Regions from separate parts of the Undibacterium sp. SXout20W genome, predicted to be linked through region 3. Evidence: predicted binding sites of a transcription regulator. Region 3 holds the regulator's gene; each other region holds the start of a gene.
What was found. Region 3 encodes sigma-54, which starts transcription at its own class of promoters, with help from an activator protein. Its sites were predicted from a motif close to TGGCANGNAANCTGCTTT; they were not measured.

Region 1 (6,570 bases), on a different contig from region 3:
TTTTCCGTCAGTTTGTAAATAACTCACCAGCCCTGGATATCGCTCCAAGAGAGAGTACCTTTGTAAGGCCGACACCACAGGATTTTTAAAAAAACTACCTACATTGCCAATGACTCTCGGGTCTGGCAACTTAGCCTGCCGAATGGCGATAATTGCGTCACTCACATCCTTCGCATCCGGTTGCAAAATTTTGGCCTGTTCTAACCATTTGGCAACATCGGCATACGCGAGTTTTGCTTGCCACAATTTTGGCAAGGCAAAAGTCACATTCAAAATAACCATACGGTCACGCAAATGTTGTTTAAATACGCTGTCCCGATAAGCAAAAGAACATGCCGCTTTATCCATCACCACTACTTCGCCAGTCTCAAAATCAAACGCTTCAAGTTGGTGAAATACGTCTTGAATTTCGACGCCATAAGCGCCGATATTTTGTACAGGAGCTGCACCTATAGTGCCAGGAATGAGTGACAAATTCTCTAATCCCGACCAACCTTGGTGCAATGTCCACATGACAAAATCATGCCAATTCTCTCCGGCAGCGGCTTGCACATAGTAAAACTCAGTGTCTTCGGACAACATTTTTTTGCCCTGCAGGCACATTTGTAATACCAAGGCATCAATCTGATCAGATAAGACTAAATTACTGCCGCCACCAAGTATCAAACGTGGCAGCTTAGTTAATGATAAATCATTGCGGATGGCAGTTAATTGCGCCAGCTCAACAACCGGCAAAAAGTGCGTTGCCTGCGCAGCAATACCAAAAGTATTGAGTTTTTGCAGGGAAACATCATGGAAAAGGGAAATAAGATTCTTCATAGGCTGTAAATTATAGCTGCTAGGCATTGTGAACGCCCCGCATTTGATAAAATGCGCTATGTTTATTTATTCACCAAGGAAGTAATATGCCCTCATTTGATACCGTCTCTGAAGCAAACATGGAAGAAGTAAAGAATGCGGTAACGCAATCGAACAAATTGATCACGAATCGCTTCGACCTCAAGGGTACCAGCGCCAAAATCGAGCTCAAAGATAAAGAGCGCGAAATCATCGTTTTCGGTGACTCCGATTTCCATTTGGATCAAATCAACATTGAATTAACGCAAACCCTTGGAAAGCGTAAAGTTGATGTGCGTTTCCTCGATATGGGTAAAGTAGAAAAAATTGGCGGCGACAAGGTAAAGCAAGTGATCAAAGTCAAAAATGGTATCGAAACAGAAGATGCAAAAAAAATCGTCAAAGCAATCAAGGACAGTAAATTGAAAGTGCAAGCCAGCATTCAGGGTGATGCTGTGCGTGTGCAAGGCGCGAAGCGTGACGATTTACAGGCTGCGATGGCTTTGCTACGTAAAGAAATCAAAGATTTGCCGCTCGAGTTTAATAATTTCCGTGATTGATTGAATCTGCCTGAACGTTGCCGAATAAAATGCTAGGGCGGCTGTGGACTAAAGCGATCTATTTTTTAGTCTTCTATAGCTGCCTATTTTCTGTGCTGTTCGCCTAAAAGGCTTGCCATGAATTGCCTGTCCGCGTTTTTTTTACTGGTTTTAATCGGTTACAACGCCTCCGTTCACGCTACGGAAGTTGGGGTCGTTGGCTTATTTCCTGGTAAAGCGATTCTGGTGGTGGATGGCGGACCACCAAAAACATATAACGTCGGCAGCATGATAAGCAACGATACAAAATTGCTCGATGTTGACCACGACAGCGCCACCATTATCAGTAATGGCAAACGTTCTGTACTAGCAATGGGTCAGGCAGTCGCCCGCGCCGCACCAGGCAGGGGCAACCAGGTCATCCTGCAAGCAGGTGACCATGGTCACTTCATTGCCAACGCGAGTATTAATGGCATCAGTGTCAAAATGATGGTCGATACTGGCGCCAGTCTGGTAACCCTTCCTGCCAGCGATGCAATTCGTCTCGGCATAAATTACACCAATGGCATACGAGGCAGAGTGAGTACCGCTGGTGGCGTAGTCAACGCTTATGGTATTAAGATCGACAGTATCAAGATTGGTGATATCGAACTTTATCAAGTTGACGCAGCGGTTCTCGATTCTGGATTAACCATCCCCTTATTGGGCATGTCATTTTTAAATCGCATGGAAATGCGACGCGAAGGCAATCAAATGACCCTGACCAAGCGATTTTGAACTACTTTTTCAGAAATCATCCAATTCAGAACACGAACGTCGATCGTTGGTTTTTCTCCCATCGACGTCGTGATACAAAGATTTAACTCAATATCCAGCGACGATGTCGATTTAACGACGAATTTGCTCCAACGCAGCAATGGCACCTGCAGCGATTTATTAAATGCAAACTGCACTCGCAAGCGTTACAGCTGCAAGCAATACGGCACTGATGGCTCGAATAAAAGTACAACGCTCCACTTTGATGCTCGCGTTGAATCAAAACGAGCCAGCTTATGCGCAGAACCACCATAAATCAGTCATAAAAACAGTAAAAAAATCATGATTCAGGTGTCATGATTTCTATTCAGTGCACTTGAAAACGAAGCAGTATTAGAATATCCCGGTCATTTTGATCATTTTGATCATTTTGATCATCAATCATGATGATCAAAATCTTAGCTTTTTAGTATGTCGTGCTAGTTGACACATTGATAGACTACTTAGGATGGCGATAATCGATTTGTCACCAGGCTTGAGTCATTTAGACGCCCTATTAAGCCAGATTGCTACAGTGGCAAACCTTGAGGTGTTCGCTGTAAGAGTAAGTAAGCTAAATGAAAAAAACTGAGCCGAGTGATAAACCCGGGACTCAGTTTTCAGATATCGCAATCTTACTGTTTGCGACGACGCGCTGCCGCGAAACCCAAGAGCCCCAAACTTACCAGGACAAGACTCGCAGGTTCAGGGACATCAGAAGGTGCTGGGGCAATAGTATCGAAAGAGATACTAGTGAAGGCATCGACATTTTCCAAAGTAGAAAAACGCGCAACACCAACCGTTCCAGAATAATTTACATCTGCCGAGTAGGTAGCTATTACATTGTTTGAGATATCGAACAACTGAGTAATAGAGTTACCAGTTAATGTACTGATGGTTAGTTTATTTACCGTGGCAAGCGTACTTGTCGATGGAACAGAGAACCAACCATCGACTTCACCATCGTACGTGCCCGCACCTGCCGACAAGCAAGCCCCTTCACATGCGGTAACCAAGCCTTGTGGACTTGATAAATTAAGACCGAGCGATGCCCACGTGGAGCCGTCGACTGCACTATCCTGAGCATGAGTTGTGCTCAGTGTGCTAAAGTCAATCACCGTAGCCTGCGATACAAGCGGAACGCAAACAGCGAATGCCAGTACTGCACGGGAAAGAAATTTATTCATGGAAATGCTTTCAAAAGAGAAAATCTAAATCAATGCAATCTTTTGAAGCAAATACTGTTCCCGCAGATAAACATTATATAAATCAATACGTTACATAAAATTAATTTAACTAATGTAAAAAATTTCGACATTGACTTAATCTTTAATTAATTTTTCTTTACTCCTTATTTCATGACGAATAATCAAGTTCAGCCCAATTAAAAGGCGAAGAAAAAAGTTATTTTCAGGCGTCCGCCAAACTTTTTCCGTTAATTTTAAATAAATTTTACAAAAGTAGCATCCGACGACGCCTGGTGGGTCTTTGGACGCATCTTGAAAACACAAAAGCACCCAACAGTAATCCTCACAAAGCTCGCGTCTTAGCAAGTTTTTGATTGAACCGCCGTGAGGTGCTTTTTACACATCTGAATTTCTCCAGACTGCATTAACCGCTTGAATTTAATTTTTTTTATACCGCTGATTGCACCAGACGGCGCTGCTTTACCGCATTTGCCAAGCCTTCTAAAACGGCAACACTGGAATCCCAATCAATACAGCCATCGGTGACAGATTGGCCATAGATTAATTCTTTACCCGGCACCAGGTCCTGGCGACCAGCAACCAGATGGGATTCGATCATGACGCCGACAATACGTGTGTCGCCCGCAGCAATCTGATTGCCAATATCAGCGCACACAGGAATTTGATTGGCAGGATTTTTGGAACTATTTGCGTGCGACGCATCGATCATCAGGCGTGCCGCCAATCCCGCATTGGCGATATCTTTACAGGCAGCTTCGACGCTAGTAGCATCATAGTTTGGCGTTTTACCACCACGCAAAATGATGTGGCAATCCTCATTACCATTGGTTGAAACAATCGCTGAATGGCCACCTTTAGTGACGGACAAAAAGTGATGCGGCTGCGACGATGCCTTAATCGCGTCGACGGCAATTTTGACGTTACCATCCGTACCGTTTTTAAATCCTACCGGGCACGATAAACCAGAGGCTAATTCTCGATGGACTTGTGACTCAGTAGTACGAGCACCAATAGCGCCCCAACTAATCAGATCAGCAATATATTGTGGACTGATTACGTCCAGATATTCTGTCCCCGCTGGCAAGCCTAATTCATTGATGTTCAATAGCAGTTCACGCGCAATTCGGAGGCCATCGTTGATTCTGAAACTATTGTCCATGTAGGGGTCATTAATCAAACCTTTCCAGCCAACCGTCGTGCGCGGTTTTTCGAAATAGACGCGCATCACAATTTCAAGCTCGCCCGCAAAACGCCCACGTTGGACTGCAAGTTTGCGCGCATATTCCATAGCCGCTTGCGTATCGTGGATTGAGCACGGCCCGATTACGACCATCAACCTGTCATCCTGTCCATGCAAAATTCTATGCAGAGCAGTGCGGGCATTGGCGGCGGTTTCTGAAGCTTTTTCCGAGCAGGAAAACTCACGGATTAAATGTGATGGCGGAACCAGTTCCTTCATTTCGCGAATACGTAAATCATCGGTGCGCTGCATATTTTCTCCTGTGTATTTCAAATTAAGATTATGTAATTAAATTGCAATTGATAAAAACTGGCAAAAAAAAACCGCCATATCTGGCGGTTTTTAAGAATTCTGGTTGGGCTCTTTTTCTTTGCGCGCTTACCTTCTTCCGACCGCCTCAGGCTGGGAATAGCTAAAGTAAAAAAAGAAAAAGAAATGGGTCATTTTCATGAAATTAGGTACTTGGCTTAATTGCCTGTATTTAATTTTGATAAAAGTTTAAAAGTCAGGGTTTGATATTGCATCAAAATTTTGCAATTAGCAAGCCCAAAAATCATAATTTTCGCTTATTTCTTCCACAATGCTGGTGGTTCCGGTGGAATATCGCCATCAGGATAAACATTCATCACAGGATTACTTTTCTCTGCCATTTTAATTTGAGGAGCATTACGACCAACCCAACGACGCAATTCTTTTAAATTAGCAACAATGTCAGCGCGTCCAGGTCCCAAGCGAACGGCGCGTTCTAGCAGATACAAGGCTTTTTCATAGTCACCCTGTGCTGCGACAGCAACTGCCTGATTGTTTAATGCAGACGGATCAAACGGGTTAATTTTTGCCGCTTCGGCAAATTTTTTACTTGCCTCTGCGTTATCTCCCTGCGACAGTTGAAGTCTACCCTCGCTCTGCAAATCGGCTGACCACGAAATACCAGACACAACCGCTAACAGAAGTGCACATAAAGAGCGTAATAAAATTGGATACATACGCATTAATTCCCTAAGTAATACGGCTTTGGCACCACAGGTGGGAACGATACTGGACCACGTTTTGGTTCAAACGTGTAGCGCAAATACACCAGCGCTGCCGCATCAGTAAAGTCACCCGAATTATCAACCGACAAGCGGCCGCCGAATGCAAAGTGCGGACTAATTAAATACTCTGCTGCACCGGCTAAGCGATACTGCACGCCAGTGTGGTTTTGCGCCGCATAAGATGTATTGATGGCAATCTTGGGATTAGCTGCTGCAAACAACTCCAAAGACGTCTGGTCCGCACTCACCAAAGGATAGTAAGGAGCTGAGTCAGTTCTGAAAGACTGCACACCTACGGCCGCTCCTAGCTGATACGACAACTTTCCATTGCGGCCACTGATTTCGACTGGAAAATTCAAAGCGTAATAAGACTGCGGACTAAAATAGCCCCCATTACCATACGTAAAATTTTGCAGGTTCTTCTTATAGAACATGGTCGTCAAATTCACACCAACAGTGACGTTCGTATTTTTGGTCTTATAAGCTCGCCAATACGCACCAGCGCCGAAATCGATCATCGAATTGTTAACAACGTTCGTTCCTAACAGCTCAGCAAACCCAAGGCCACCATAGACGCCACCGTCGTCTGCATTATAACCAACGTCCAGATGCACACCATTTTTGGTCACGCCGCCCCAACTTAAACCATATACCGTATCTTTTGCACCGGCATAGGATAAATAACTGTCTGTGACTGACCGACGAGCAAGTTCTGCAGTAAAGGTAAGATCGTCAACCTGTGTACTCCACCGGACGCCCCCAACAACATTCTTGATAGGGAAACCGATCGGGCTCGAACCTATATCCAATTTAAAACCGGAGAGTTCATAACTCAGGCTGAGGGCGACACCTTTCGCTATCTGATCGATGGATGCAGCATTCGACAAGCCTTGTTGTTGTGCAATCGTTGTAAATGG
Region 2 (6,570 bases), on a different contig from region 3:
GATAATGGCGGCACGATCAGCCATCAACATGGCGTGGGGCGTGATCATGCACCCTATTTGTTGGCTGAAAAAGGTGATTTAGGCATCTCAGTATTGCGTCATTTGTACCAAAAATTTGATCCGCAAGGCTTGATGAATCCGGGTGTCTTACTACCAACACATCTGCCAACACATCTGCCAACAACATCTGCCAATCTGGAGCAATGAAATGAGCTCATCGTTGTGGGATACGGCTTTCAGGGATAATCTCGATCAGGTATTGTCGAACCATGATCAAGCATGGGATATTGTTGTCATTGGCGGTGGCATTACCGGCGCAGGCATTTTGTTGGAAGCGGCGCGGCGCAGTTTGAAAGTACTATTGATCGAACAACGTGATTTTGCCTGGGGGACATCCAGCCGATCTTCCAAACTGGTTCACGGCGGTCTGCGTTATTTAAAAGAAGGCAAGTTCAATTTAACGCGCGATGCGGTCCAAGAGCGCCAGGCATTGATGAAGGATGCTGGTGGATTAGTTGATACCCAGAGTTTTGCATTCGCCGATTATCAAGGCCGTAAGCCAGGTCGATGGATGTTTTCTCTGGGACTGGCAATCTATGACAAGATGGCCGGACAAACTGCGCGGCATTACTTTGCAAAAGATGAATTTTTGATGATGGCACCGCACATTGATCATCATGATTTAAAAGGCGGTCTCAGCTATCACGATGCGAAAACCGACGATGCGCGTCTGGTGTTGAGAGTCCTGCAAGAGGCACAGTCTTTTGGTGCAACAGCGATTAATTATCTCGCTGCTACACGGATTAATTATGCCAACGATGTGGCGCGGGGTCTGCAAGTTACCGATGCAATCAGCGGGCGTCAGTATCAGATTCAAGCGCGCACTATCATCAATGCTACGGGTGCCTGGGTTGATCGCTTACGGCAATTCCAGGGCACGAATGGCAAAATTCGGCCATTGCGAGGAAGTCATCTTTTGTTACCTTTGTGGCGTTTGCCTGTCGCGCAAGCCGTGAGCCTGATGCATCCGCGTGACGGACGTCCAGTATTTGTCTATCCGTGGGAAGGCGTGGCGCTGGTCGGCACGACGGATGTTGATCACGATACCGATTTGCAATCGGAGGCAGCAATTACGCCGGATGAAGTAAGCTATTTGATGGAGGCGTTGGCTTTTCAGTTTCCGTCGTTGGCATTAAATTTGGATGACATTATCGCCACCTATGCGGGGGTGCGGCCAGTGATCGATACAGGCAAAGCTGATCCTTCAAAGGAAGGCCGTGACCATGCGGTCTGGTTAGAAAAAGGTCTGTTGACAGTCACGGGTGGCAAGTTGACTACATTTCGGTTGATTGCACTGGATGCGTTAAAGCATATTGCCTCCCATTTGCCTGAATGGCAGCCAAATTGGCGCGTTACGCCGCTTTTTGAGCGAGATGACACAAGCACCATGCAAGTTCAGATACCGAATTCACAACGCGTTCGTTTGTCAGGACATTACGGCAAACTGGCGACGGCCGTGGTTGCTTGCGCGCAAGCGGGTGAGTTGGAATTGATTCCTGGTACTGAAACCATGTGGGTGGAGCTACGTTGGGCGGCGCGCAAGGAAGCGGTATTGCACCTTGAAGACTTGCTTTTACGCCGTACGCGGTTAGGATTGTTGTTGCGTCACGGTGGCGAAGCACATTTTCCGCGCTTTCGCGCCATCTGTCAGGCAGAATTGGCGTGGGATGAACCTCGTTGGAACCAGGAACAAACAGCCTATCTGGCGTTATGGAAAAAAAATTATGCATTACCTGATAAAAACTTGATCGCCAACTGGCGAATTAGCTGACCGTCTGACGTCGCCATCGAGCAATGTTTCTTTGTCAAAAATACGAGACGAAACAAAAAAATAATATGGATAAGAAATATATTTTAGCGATCGATAATGGCACTCAAAGTGTCCGTGCGATTCTGTTTGATCTTAACGGCAACATCGTCGCGAAATCACAGGTACATCTGGAGGCTTATTTTTCAGTTCAACCTGGATGGGCGGAACATCATCCTGAAGATTATTGGCAAGCCGTCTGCACCGCATGCCAACGCTTATGGGGCGAAAGTGGCATTTCACCAGACACTTTGCATGGCGTGGCAGTGACTACGCAACGTGGCACGATGATTAATCTCGATCAACACGGTCAGCCGCTACGTCCGGCGATAACCTGGTTGGATCAGCGACGAACGGACGTGGTTCCGCCAGTGAATCCATTATGGTTGACTGCCTTCAAAATTGCTGGTGTCAGCGATACGATTAATTTCTTTCGTGGTGAAGCAGAGACCAACTGGATTAAACAACATCAACCGGAGATTTGGGATAAAACGGCGCATTACCTGATGCTGTCCGGTTATCTGAACTATCGTTTGTGCGGCAAATTTATTGATTCCATTGGTTCACAAGTCGGCTATTTGCCTTTTGATTATAAACGTCTGAAATGGGCCAGTAAGTTTGATTGGAAATGGCAAGCACTGGCAATAAAAGCGGAAACCCTGTCTGAACTTGTTCGTCCCGGTACGATCATGGGCAGCATTTCACCGGAGGCCGCTGCACAAACCGGCATCTTAGCTGGCACGCCACTTGTGGCCGCCGCTGCGGATAAGGCCTGCGAAGTCATTGGCGCTGGCTGCCAGCAGCCGCATATCGGCTGCCTTAGTTATGGCACGACCGCGACGATCAATATGACCAGCAAAAAATATCTGGAGGTGACGCCCTTTATCCCGCCTTATCCAGCCGCTATTCCCGGTTCGTATAGTACGGAAGTGCAAATTTTCCGCGGCTATTGGATGGTAAATTGGTTTAAAGAGCAATTTGGTCATCACGAACAATCGCAAGCGGTAGCGCAGGGTGTGGTTGCTGAGGCGTTGTTTGACGAGCTGGTAAATGAAGTGCCGCCAGGCTCTATGGGATTGATGTTGCAACCGTATTGGACGCCCGGCATTAAGGTACCTGGACCAGAGGCTAAAGGCGCCATGATAGGTTTTGGCGACGTGCATACGCGTGCTCATATGTATCGCGCGATCCTTGAGGGCCTGGCCTATGCGCTGCGTGAAGGTAAAGAACGAATCGAAAAGAGAAGCGGTGTCGCGATCACTGAATTGCGAATTTCTGGTGGTGGCTCACAAAGTGATGCTGCAATGCAATTGACAGCAGATATTTTTGGTTTGCCCACGTCTCGTCCGCATATTTATGAGACATCAGGCCTGGGAGCGTCGATAGATGCTGCAGTCGGGTTAGGTTTGCATCCTGATTTTGATACAGCAGTGCGTGCGATGACACGGATAGGAAAAACGTTCGAGCCGATTGCGCATCATCACCAGATTTACAACGAGCTTTACCATCGCGTCTATCAAAAGATGTATGCGCGCTTACAACCTTTGTATAAAGAAATTCAGCAGATTACCGGTTATCCGAAAATGCACTAACGTTTAATATGATCGGCCAGAATTATTTAATGGCGTAGTGTTCACTTCAACATCTTGCATGCTACCGACGGTACCGTTGTTATTTAAATATAGGCCGGATGATTCTAATTCTCCTGAAGTTGCGCTATTGCCGCCAATCGCTGTTTGCGTGCTGGCGTTGCCGAGATAGAGGGCACCTATGCCGGCTTGCTGCAGACTGATAAATTGTGGTTTGCCATTGCTACCTTCAATTAAAACACCCAACTGGCTATAGGCTGGATTGCTTTCATCCAGCCAACCATTATTCATATTATGATTTTCAAAGTGGTTTGCCAGTGACTGAAGTTGGGCAAAACCGTTGCCTGTAGCAGGACCGAATAATTGTGTTTTGTCGGTGATTTTTCCGCTGCTGTCAGGATTAAATACCAGATAGCCACCGCCCTGAATGAATGGCATAGAAACTTGCTTGCCGTCGTTATTCAGATCGAACGAAAAATTCTGTTGACTCAACTGAACCGAGTTGCTTGAAAAATTGATCACCAAAGGATCTTTCAAAGCACTGCCAGATTTGATCGTGACGGAGTTGGTTTCTTGTCGTGTCGTTTGTAACGACTGGTTCATATCAAAGTGAATTATTTTATGGTCACTGGTTTCAATCTCACCCTCGGCACTAAAATTGGTGCTGGTCGTTTGTAGTGAGGTGGTTTGCGCATTGTAGATAGCGCCGGCCTCCTGTGACGTCGATGCTTGCATTGAGGCGGTATTCGTTGGCTGATCAGCGTGCGAAAAATTGGCTGGATTGATGAGGTGTATGGTCAGCCTAAAAATTTCTTGCAATATCTCGATCAGCGATTGCATTTTGGGATCCAGGCTGGCGTAGGCATCATTATTGTTTGTTGCATTGGCTGCAGAGGGTGAGGCTTGTCGGGCATTTGATGCCGAATTGGCGTTCGCTAAATCAAAAGTCGCCAGTGCGGCCTTCCCGACATCGGATATCTGCACCAACGTTGAATTATCCGGCATACTGCTTAATTTGTCCGGCGTATCATCAGCCGCCCCCGCAAATAGTCTTAGTTCTTGTTTAGAACTGAACTGAGTACTGACACTTTGCCACGATTGCATTGCAACCTGAGATGAACTGATGATCATTTCAGTCTCCAAGATGTTGGGTAACTCTGCTAATTATCGACAGACCTTGGCAAAGCTTGAGCTCATTTTTTATTCGCCACGATCTCCGCACGGTGATTCATCGTACGTTCCTTAAAGTAAGTTTTTTTTGGGGTAACTTTGGTGCGTTTTTTTTTGATCTTTGTAAATAGTTGCAAACAAATAAGGTGGATGCACCGTAAAGGTCATTTGCGCTCACCGAATTTGTGCGATGTACGAGATTGTTTGATTTGAGTGCAATTTTGATGCGAGACGTTGAACGATAAAATGCCACGGAATTATCTTGATATCGACAATAAATCGTATTTTAAATTCGGTATCAAATCTGTGATTTTCATAGGGAGAGAGCGGCAAGAAAATATATTGCATTGCGCAAGCTGGCACACTTAATGCTAACTGGATGATGAAGCTCGTAGTCTTTTTGTATTTAACCATCACTAGGAGAAATCATGACACGTCGCACCGTTTTAAAAGCAACTGCTTTGGCTGTAATGACTTTAGCAAGCGCAGGCTGGATGTCGCAAGCCGTCGCCGCAGATACGATTAAGGTAGGGATTTTGCATTCCTTGTCCGGCACAATGGCAATCTCAGAAACCTCATTAAAAGATGTCGCCTTGATGACGATTGATGAGATTAACGCACACGGTGGCGTGTTGGGTAAAAAACTGGAACCCGTGGTCGTCGATCCGGCATCGAACTGGCCTTTGTTTGCTGAAAAGGCGCGTCAGTTAGTGGCGCAGGATAAAGTTTCTGTGGTCTTTGGCTGCTGGACATCCGTATCACGTAAATCCGTGTTACCAGTATTCAAAGAATTGAATAGCTTATTGTTTTACCCAGTGCAATACGAGGGTGAAGAGCTCGAAAAAAATGTGTTCTACACGGGCGCTGCACCAAATCAGCAAGCAATTCCGGCAACGGAATACTTGATGTCCAAAGAGGGTGGCGGAGCCAAGCGCTTCGTCTTGTTGGGAACCGATTATGTCTACCCACGTACGACAAACAAAATTTTACGTGCTTTCCTGCACAGCAAGGGTGTGAAAGACACGGATATAGATGAAGTCTACACACCGTTTGGACATTCCGATTATCAGACGATTGTGGCCAACATTAAAAAGTTTGCAGCGGGTGGAAAAACTGCCGTTATTTCGACAATTAATGGCGATTCGAATGTCCCATTTTATAAAGAATTGGGTAATGCTGGCTTAAAAGCGACCGATGTGCCCGTCGTTGCTTTCTCGGTGGGTGAAGAAGAATTGCGTGGCGTCGATACGAAGCCATTGGTTGGTCATCTGGCCGCATGGAATTATTTTGAATCGGTTAAAAATCCGGTCAATACAGAATTCATTAAAAAATGGAAAGCTTACGCTGCCGCCAAAAATCTACCGAATGCAGCAACTGTCGTGACCAATGATCCGATGGAAGCAACCTATGTCGGTATTTACATGTGGAAGCAAGCAGTAGAAAAAGCAAAATCTACCGACACCGACAAAGTGATTGCCGCAATGGGTGGTCAGAAATTCAAAGCACCATCAGGTTTTGAATTGATGATGGACGCAACGAATCATCATCTGCATAAGCCAGTGATGATCGGTGAAATTAAAGCCGATGGCCAGTTCAGTGTTGTCTACAAAACCAAAGAAACAATTCGCGCACAACCATGGAGCCCATACATCCAGGGTAATGAAGGTAAGCAAAAACTGTAATTTTCCGCGACTGATTTTTCATTCAGCATGGCCGTCAGAGTTCAGGTTGATCACTGGCGGCCGTTACTGGTCTTCGTTATTGGCGTTTGTTACTGACATTCATTACTGACTCTATCGTCGTTCGTTTTCGCTTTTAATGAAAGCACATTGCAAGCCTTCTTCTATGAACATAAAAAAAATCCTTAGCATGGTGCTGGGCATGGTCTTTTGCTGTAGTGCACAGGCAATGATCGATCAGCACTTGTTGCTTGATTTGGCGGGT
Region 3 (6,570 bases):
TGGCTTATTTGGCATCGGCTCCTACACCACAGGCGTCCTGTACCTAAAGCTTGGTTTGCCGATTCTTGTCGCGTTACCAGCCAGTATTGTGGTTGCAGCTGCCTTTGGCGCAGTGATGGCCTTGCCAGCATTGCGGGTAACTGGGCCTTATCTGGCGATGGTGACTTTGGCGTTTGGTACGATCGCGCAAATTCTGATTAACGAGATGAGTTTTTTAACTGAAGGTCCAATGGGCATTCAAATTACGAAACCAGGCTGGTTTGGTCAGAAAATGGATGAGACCACATTCTTTTATCTCGTTGCTATTTTGATGGTCGTGGCCTTAGTGGTTGTTCATCGCGTACTGCAATCTCACCTTGGGCGAGCATTTCAGGCCTTGCGTGATAGCCCGATTGCCTCTGATTGCATGGGTGTTTCCGTTTATCGTTACAAAGTTTATGCGTTCGTGATTAGTGCTGCATTAGCAGGTCTGGCAGGTAGTTTGTATGCGTATTCTGAACAATATATTTCTCCAAACACCTACAATTTTGAGCTGACTATTTTGTTCTTGTTGGCAGTTATTATGGGCGGGCGTAAGAGCCGTATTGGTTCATTGTTGGGCGCATTTATTGTGGTGATGTTGCCTTCATTGCTTGCTGATATTGAATTGTTCCGTCAGATTTCTACTGCTGCTGCCGCGATCGCTGTCATTGGCGCTGGCATCTCCCTGGTACAAAAGCGTAAATCGGTGCGTGAGATTGCCGTGCCAGTTGTGGCAACCATTGGAATGGCGCTATTTTCCTACAAGCTGGAAAATATCACTGACTGGCGTCTGACTATTTTTGGTCTGATGACCTTGTTTGTTGTCTATTACCTGCAAGACGGTATCGTAGGATTTGTGAGCGCGATGTTTGGCAAAGGCCCCCGCCACCTGATCGCTCGCACTGATGGAACGACAGTGAATGAGTCTCTGGCGATTGCTAATGCCGGTGGTGAGCGTGTCGGCGTATTGCTGAGTGCCCGCCAGTTGTTGATGCAGTTCGGTGGCTTGAAAGCATTGAACCACGTTGATTTGCAAATCGCCCAAGGCACGGTTCATGGATTGATTGGTCCGAATGGTTCCGGTAAGAGTACGATGATGAATGTACTAACCGGTATCTATAAACCAACGGATGGTGTGGTTGAATTTGGAGGACGCGTCATTTCAGGTACAACGCCATCTGCCATTGCTTTGGGTGGTGTTGCGCGGACGTTCCAGAATGTGCAGTTGTTTGGTGAAATGACGGCCACTGAAAACGTCCTGGTCGGTCTGCATAGCACCTTCCGTAGTAACGTGTTTGATGCGATGCTGCATACAACACGTTATCTGCGTGAAGAGCGTGCCGCAAGAGAACGCGCGGCGAGCATCTTACACTTTGTTGGCTTATCTGATCTGGCTAATGAAGAGGCACGGAATCTTCCTTACGGTAAGCAACGTTTGCTGGAAATTGGTCGCGCTTTAGGCTTGAATCCACAATTGCTATTGCTTGATGAGCCTGCCGCGGGTCTGACAGCGCCGGACATTAAAGAGCTGATCGCTATCATTCGTAAAATCCGCGAACACGGCATCACGATTATTCTGATTGAGCATCATATGGACGTGGTCATGTCGCTTTGCGATACTGTCACGGTTCTCGATTTCGGTCAAAAAATCTGTGAAGGCAAGCCAGCCGAAGTCCAGGCGGATCCAAAAGTGATTGAGGCTTACCTTGGCGGAAGCGTCAGCGAAGAGTTGAGTGGCACAGCCCATCCAGTAGCAACGGCGTAAGGAGAACCATATGTTAGAGATTTCAAATTTACACGCCGCGTACGGTAAAGTGCAGGTATTGCATGGTATTTCTTTGTCTGTTCCAAAAGGCAAAGTGGTGACGCTGATTGGTTCGAACGGTGCAGGAAAAACGACAACGATGCGCGCGATTTCGGGCATGTTAAAGCCGAAAGAAGGCAGCGTCCATCTTGGAGGGCAAGACATTACCGGACTTGATTCGCACAAAATTGCCCGCGCTGGTCTGGCCCATTCGCCAGAAGGTCGACGGGTGTTTGCCACGATGTCGGTCAAAGACAATTTATTGCTCGGTGCATTTCCTCGTTTTACAGGCGCGCGTAGCCGTGGCGATATCGACACGGATTTACAAAAGGCGATGGAGTTGTTTCCTCGCTTGCGTGAACGTCGTGATCAGCTTGCTGGTACCTTGTCGGGTGGTGAACAGCAAATGCTGGCGATGGCACGTGCGGTCATGTTAAATCCGGAAGTGATTTTGCTCGATGAGCCGTCAATGGGATTGGCGCCGATTCTGGTGGATGAAGTGTTCCGGATTATTCAGCGTCTCAAACAAGAAGGCATGACGATGTTGCTGGTCGAGCAGTTTGCCGCTGCCGCGTTGGCGGTTGCTGATTACGGTTATGTGCTGGAGAATGGGCGGATTTCAGTTCATGGACCGGCGGCGAGTTTGCAGAATGATCCGGCAGTGAAGGCGGCGTATCTGGGAGGAAATGCGCAGCATTGATGTTCTGGCATCTTGCGGTAGCGTTCCCGCTTGTTGGCGGCGGGAATGGAACAATCGTTCCTTCTTTAGTTTATGTCGCTACGTCGTCGTGTCACTGAAGGTAAGGGTTAGCGCAACCGCTAACCCGATGACTGATTTGGTATTAACGACCAATGTCAATTCATACAGGCATGATGCTATAACTCAATGACCCGTTTACCCGCTCAACCGCTCAACCGCTTATCTGCTTATCCGATTAACGAGCGCAATGGGTGGGCGTATGCTGGCCATACGGGTGAGAAGAAGTCCAATACCATCTCGCGCGTGACGTCCGATAAATTGGCTGGAGACCACTGCGGTTGATTGTCTTTGTCGACGACCAAAGCACGTACACCTTCTAAAACCTCACCATGTTTGAAACAGTGGCGCACCATCGTTCTTTCCATGCGAAGGCAATCTGAGACCGACATGCTAGCGCTGCGCCGCAGTTGTTCCAAAGTGACACTGATGAGTAAAGGCGAGGGTTTAGCCATCGTTGCCAGAGTGGTCTGAGCAAAGGCGCTATCGCTCTCTTCGAGCCTTTGAGTGATGTCCTTAGCGCTATCGCCAAAAAATAGTGTATCAATCTCGGCACGCTGTGTAGCAAGTTTGCTATGCGAAGGCTCAACCTGTGCTGCATAAGGACATGCAAATTCGTGAATTGCTTTACGCAGATCTGCCGCTTCGTTATTACCTAGGAAGTCTATCAGGGCAGGGATTTCAGATGTTGGAATAAACACATCCGCCAGACCCGCATAGAGTGCATCGGCAGCACCGATGATGTCGCCTGTTAAGCCTAAATAGGTGCCGATTTGTCCTGGTGTATGAGACAAAAAGTAGCCGCCACCCACATCTGGAAATAAACCAATATTGACTTCAGGCATTGCCATTTTAGTGCGCTCGGTAACGATTCGTAATGAACAATCAGGCCCAGCTTGTGCGATGCCCATGCCACCCCCCATAACAACCCCATTCATCAGGGAAATATACGGTTTTGGATAAAAATGAATTAAATGATTAAGTGCATATTCTTCAGTAAAAAAATCTTCCAACAGCGCACTATCACCTTTTGGTGTCGCAGTGCCAACATCATAAAAAAATCGGATGTCACCACCTGCACAAAATGCTTTTTCGCTACTGCTGTGAACGAACACAGCGCGAACATCGTCATCGTCACGCCATAGTAGCAAGCTGGCAGTGATGGCACGTACCATATCGAGTGATAAAGAGTTGAGTGCTTTGGGGCGGTCGAGTGTGATGAAGCCAATATGATTTTTAACTGAGGTGACGACGAATTCGCTCATAGGAGTACCAATAAAATGATCGTGTTGAAGCATCTATTTTATGCTTCACTTGAGTTGTCGTCACGACTTTTAGAAATGCAAAGTTTTGATCCTGAAACAAATAAAAAAGGACGCTATAGAGCGTCCTTGTTTTAGTGTTCCTGATAAATCAGGAGGTGGCAATTATGCCGAAGCCGGATCTGGCATGTGTTTGATGGCATCGTGGTGGTGTTCCTGGATTTTGTCTTTGTGTTTAATCACTTGACGATCCAGTTTGTCTACCAGTGCATCGATAGCTGCATATAAATCATGTGCCAGACTTTCAACATGAATATCTTTTCCGCTAATGTGCAGATTAATATCGGCTTTGTGACGTTTCTCTTTCTCCCGGAGCTTGTCTACCGTCAAGATGACGGCAATATCAATGACCTGATCGAAGTGACGCCGGACTCGTTCCAGCTTGGTATGTACGTATTCGCGAATTGCAGGAGTTACTTCGACGTGATGTCCACTGATGGTGAGATTCATACTGTGCTCCTATGGTAATGTTGCTTGCTATAACGATAAGCTCGTTTCATTAGAAATGTTTTGAGCTAAATCATATATAGCAATTTAAACCGTAAATACAAGGACGATGTTACAAAGATTTACGCATACTCACTGGTGGGATTTTCAGGGCTTCGCGGTATTTGGCGACGGTACGTCGTGCAATTACCATGCCTTGTTCACCCAGCATGTCTGCGATTTTACTGTCAGAGAGTGGGCTTTTCTGGTCTTCTGCTCCTATCAACTGCTTGATGAGTGCTCGTATCGCGGTGGACGATGCTTCCCCCCCGGTTTCCGTCGCGACATGGCTGCCGAAAAAATACTTTAACTCAAACATGCCATGTGGGGTCAACATGTATTTTTGGGTCGTAACACGAGAAATGGTGCTCTCGTGTAATCCTAGTGTATCAGCTATTTCGCGCAAAACAAGGGGGCGCATCGCGACAGCACCATGCGTAAAAAAATTACGCTGTCTTTCTACTATCGCTTGTGCAACGCGCAAAATTGTCTCAAAGCGTTGCCGCATGTTTTTGATTAACCAGCGTGCTTCCTGTAACTGCGAACTAAGCCCACTTTCGCCACGATGTTGCCGCATCAGATTCGCATACATACTGCTGACACGTAGTTTAGGCATGACATCCTGATTGAGCACTACTTGCCAACCGTCAGCCGTTTTTTTAACGATGACGTCAGGCACAACATAATCAGAACTGGTTTTCGCAAAGTCGCTACCTGGCCGTGGTTTACATGTTCGTATAACAATTTGTGCTTCGCGCAAATCTTCGTCATCACAGTCAAAAATTTTCTTTAATTTCGTGAAGTCGCGTTGCGCAAATAAATTTAATTGATTTTCAACAATATTCAATGCGAGACGGCGGGTCACAAACGGAATATGTGGCAAACGCTTGATCTGCAATGCCAGACATTCTGATGGGCTTCTGGCGCCGACACCGGCCGGATCAAAACTCTGTAGCATCGACAGCGCGAACTGTAATTCTTCAAGTTCAACGCTCAGATCGATGGGCAGACCAGCATGAATTTCTTCTAAAGTTTCCGTCATATAACCATCATCATTAAGCGCATCGATGATTAATTCCACCAGAGCCAGGTCACGCGGTTCGCGCAAACTTAGCCGCATCTGTTCGAGTAAATGCTCGCGCAGGCCGATGTGGGCAGCCTCTAACTGCCGATGTCCGTCATCATCTTCGGCATTGTATTGGCCATTGGGCGCCTCGTTGAAGCTCCATTCCTCTTCGTTGGCGCTGACACTGTCATTGACGGTAAATTCGTTGTCTGACGGTGATTCTGCTCCATTGTTGAGATTATCCTGGCCATTTGATACTTCCATGCCAGCATCAGGCGTTGAGCTGGCGCTATTGATTGCGCCGTCAGCCAAAAGGCGAACTGCATTATCCATCGGGTCGTCCACACGCTCTAATAACGGATTTTCAATCAATAAGCTTTCCAGCTCCTGATGTAATTCCAGAGTCGACAATTGCAACAGCCGTATCGATTGTTGTAATTGTGGCGTGAGCGCCAAATGTTGGGAGGTGCGTAGCTGGAGACTTTGCTTCATGATATTTTCCGTCACATGCGGAAATGCTCTCCAAGGTAAACCCGGCGCACTGATTCATTTTCAATGATTTCTTCTGGTTTTCCGCTTGCTAAAACGGCACCTTGATTGATGATGTAGGCATGATCACAAATACCCAGGGTTTCACGCACATTGTGATCCGTAATCAAGACGCCAATACCACGTTCTTTGAGGAAGCGAACAATCCGTTGAATTTCAATCACGGCGATCGGATCGACACCGGCAAATGGTTCATCTAATAAAACAAAACGTGGATTAGTTGCTAGCGCCCTGGCGATTTCAACACGGCGCCGTTCACCACCAGATAAAGATAAGGCCTGGCTTTCACGAATTTTTTCAATTTGTAAATCGGCGAGTAACGCATCGAGCCGACGTTGAATTTCGTCGCTAGATAAATACTTTTTGTTATTATCTTTTTGTAGCTCTAAAACTGCCCGAATATTTTCTTCGACGGTTAGTTTTCTAAATACAGAGGCTTCCTGGGGGAGATAAGATAAGCCCAGTACAGCGCGCTCATGGATCGCTAAACCAGACATTGGCGTACCGTCAATACTGATACGTCCATCATCAGATGCAACAAGGCCAACGATCATATAAAACGAGG

Region 1: the regulator sigma-54 is predicted to act here: its motif matches at 3,403-3,420, upstream of ACO0K1_RS12075 (PEP-CTERM sorting domain-containing protein).
Region 2: the regulator sigma-54 is predicted to act here: its motif matches at 4,984-5,001, upstream of urtA (urea ABC transporter substrate-binding protein).

What each region holds. Positions count from the first base shown of each region.
Region 1 is NZ_JBMPPH010000021.1:16,109-22,678, forward strand. Features, by position in the region: gene murB (UDP-N-acetylmuramate dehydrogenase) at 1-846, opposite strand, end outside; gene ACO0K1_RS12065 (YajQ family cyclic di-GMP-binding protein) at 906-1,397, shown strand; gene ACO0K1_RS12070 (retropepsin-like aspartic protease family protein) at 1,515-2,153, shown strand; gene ACO0K1_RS12075 (PEP-CTERM sorting domain-containing protein) at 2,807-3,358, opposite strand; gene aroG (3-deoxy-7-phosphoheptulonate synthase AroG) at 3,807-4,871, opposite strand; gene ACO0K1_RS12085 (tetratricopeptide repeat protein) at 5,186-5,605, opposite strand; gene ACO0K1_RS12090 (cellulose synthase subunit BcsC-related outer membrane protein) at 5,611-6,570, opposite strand, start outside.
Region 2 is NZ_JBMPPH010000029.1:39,903-46,472, reverse strand. Features, by position in the region: gene ACO0K1_RS14295 (FAD-binding oxidoreductase) at 1-207, shown strand, start outside; gene ACO0K1_RS14290 (glycerol-3-phosphate dehydrogenase/oxidase) at 209-1,831, shown strand; gene ACO0K1_RS14285 (FGGY-family carbohydrate kinase) at 1,897-3,459, shown strand; gene ACO0K1_RS14280 (hypothetical protein) at 3,463-4,587, opposite strand; gene urtA (urea ABC transporter substrate-binding protein) at 5,055-6,308, shown strand; gene urtB (urea ABC transporter permease subunit UrtB) at 6,472-6,570, shown strand, end outside.
Region 3 is NZ_JBMPPH010000002.1:48,668-55,237, forward strand. Features, by position in the region: gene ACO0K1_RS01890 (ABC transporter permease subunit) at 1-1,786, shown strand, start outside; gene ACO0K1_RS01895 (ABC transporter ATP-binding protein) at 1,797-2,525, shown strand; gene ACO0K1_RS01900 (enoyl-CoA hydratase/isomerase family protein) at 2,753-3,847, opposite strand; gene hpf (ribosome hibernation-promoting factor, HPF/YfiA family) at 4,010-4,354, opposite strand; gene ACO0K1_RS01910 (RNA polymerase factor sigma-54) at 4,464-5,948, opposite strand; gene lptB (LPS export ABC transporter ATP-binding protein) at 5,960-6,570, opposite strand, start outside.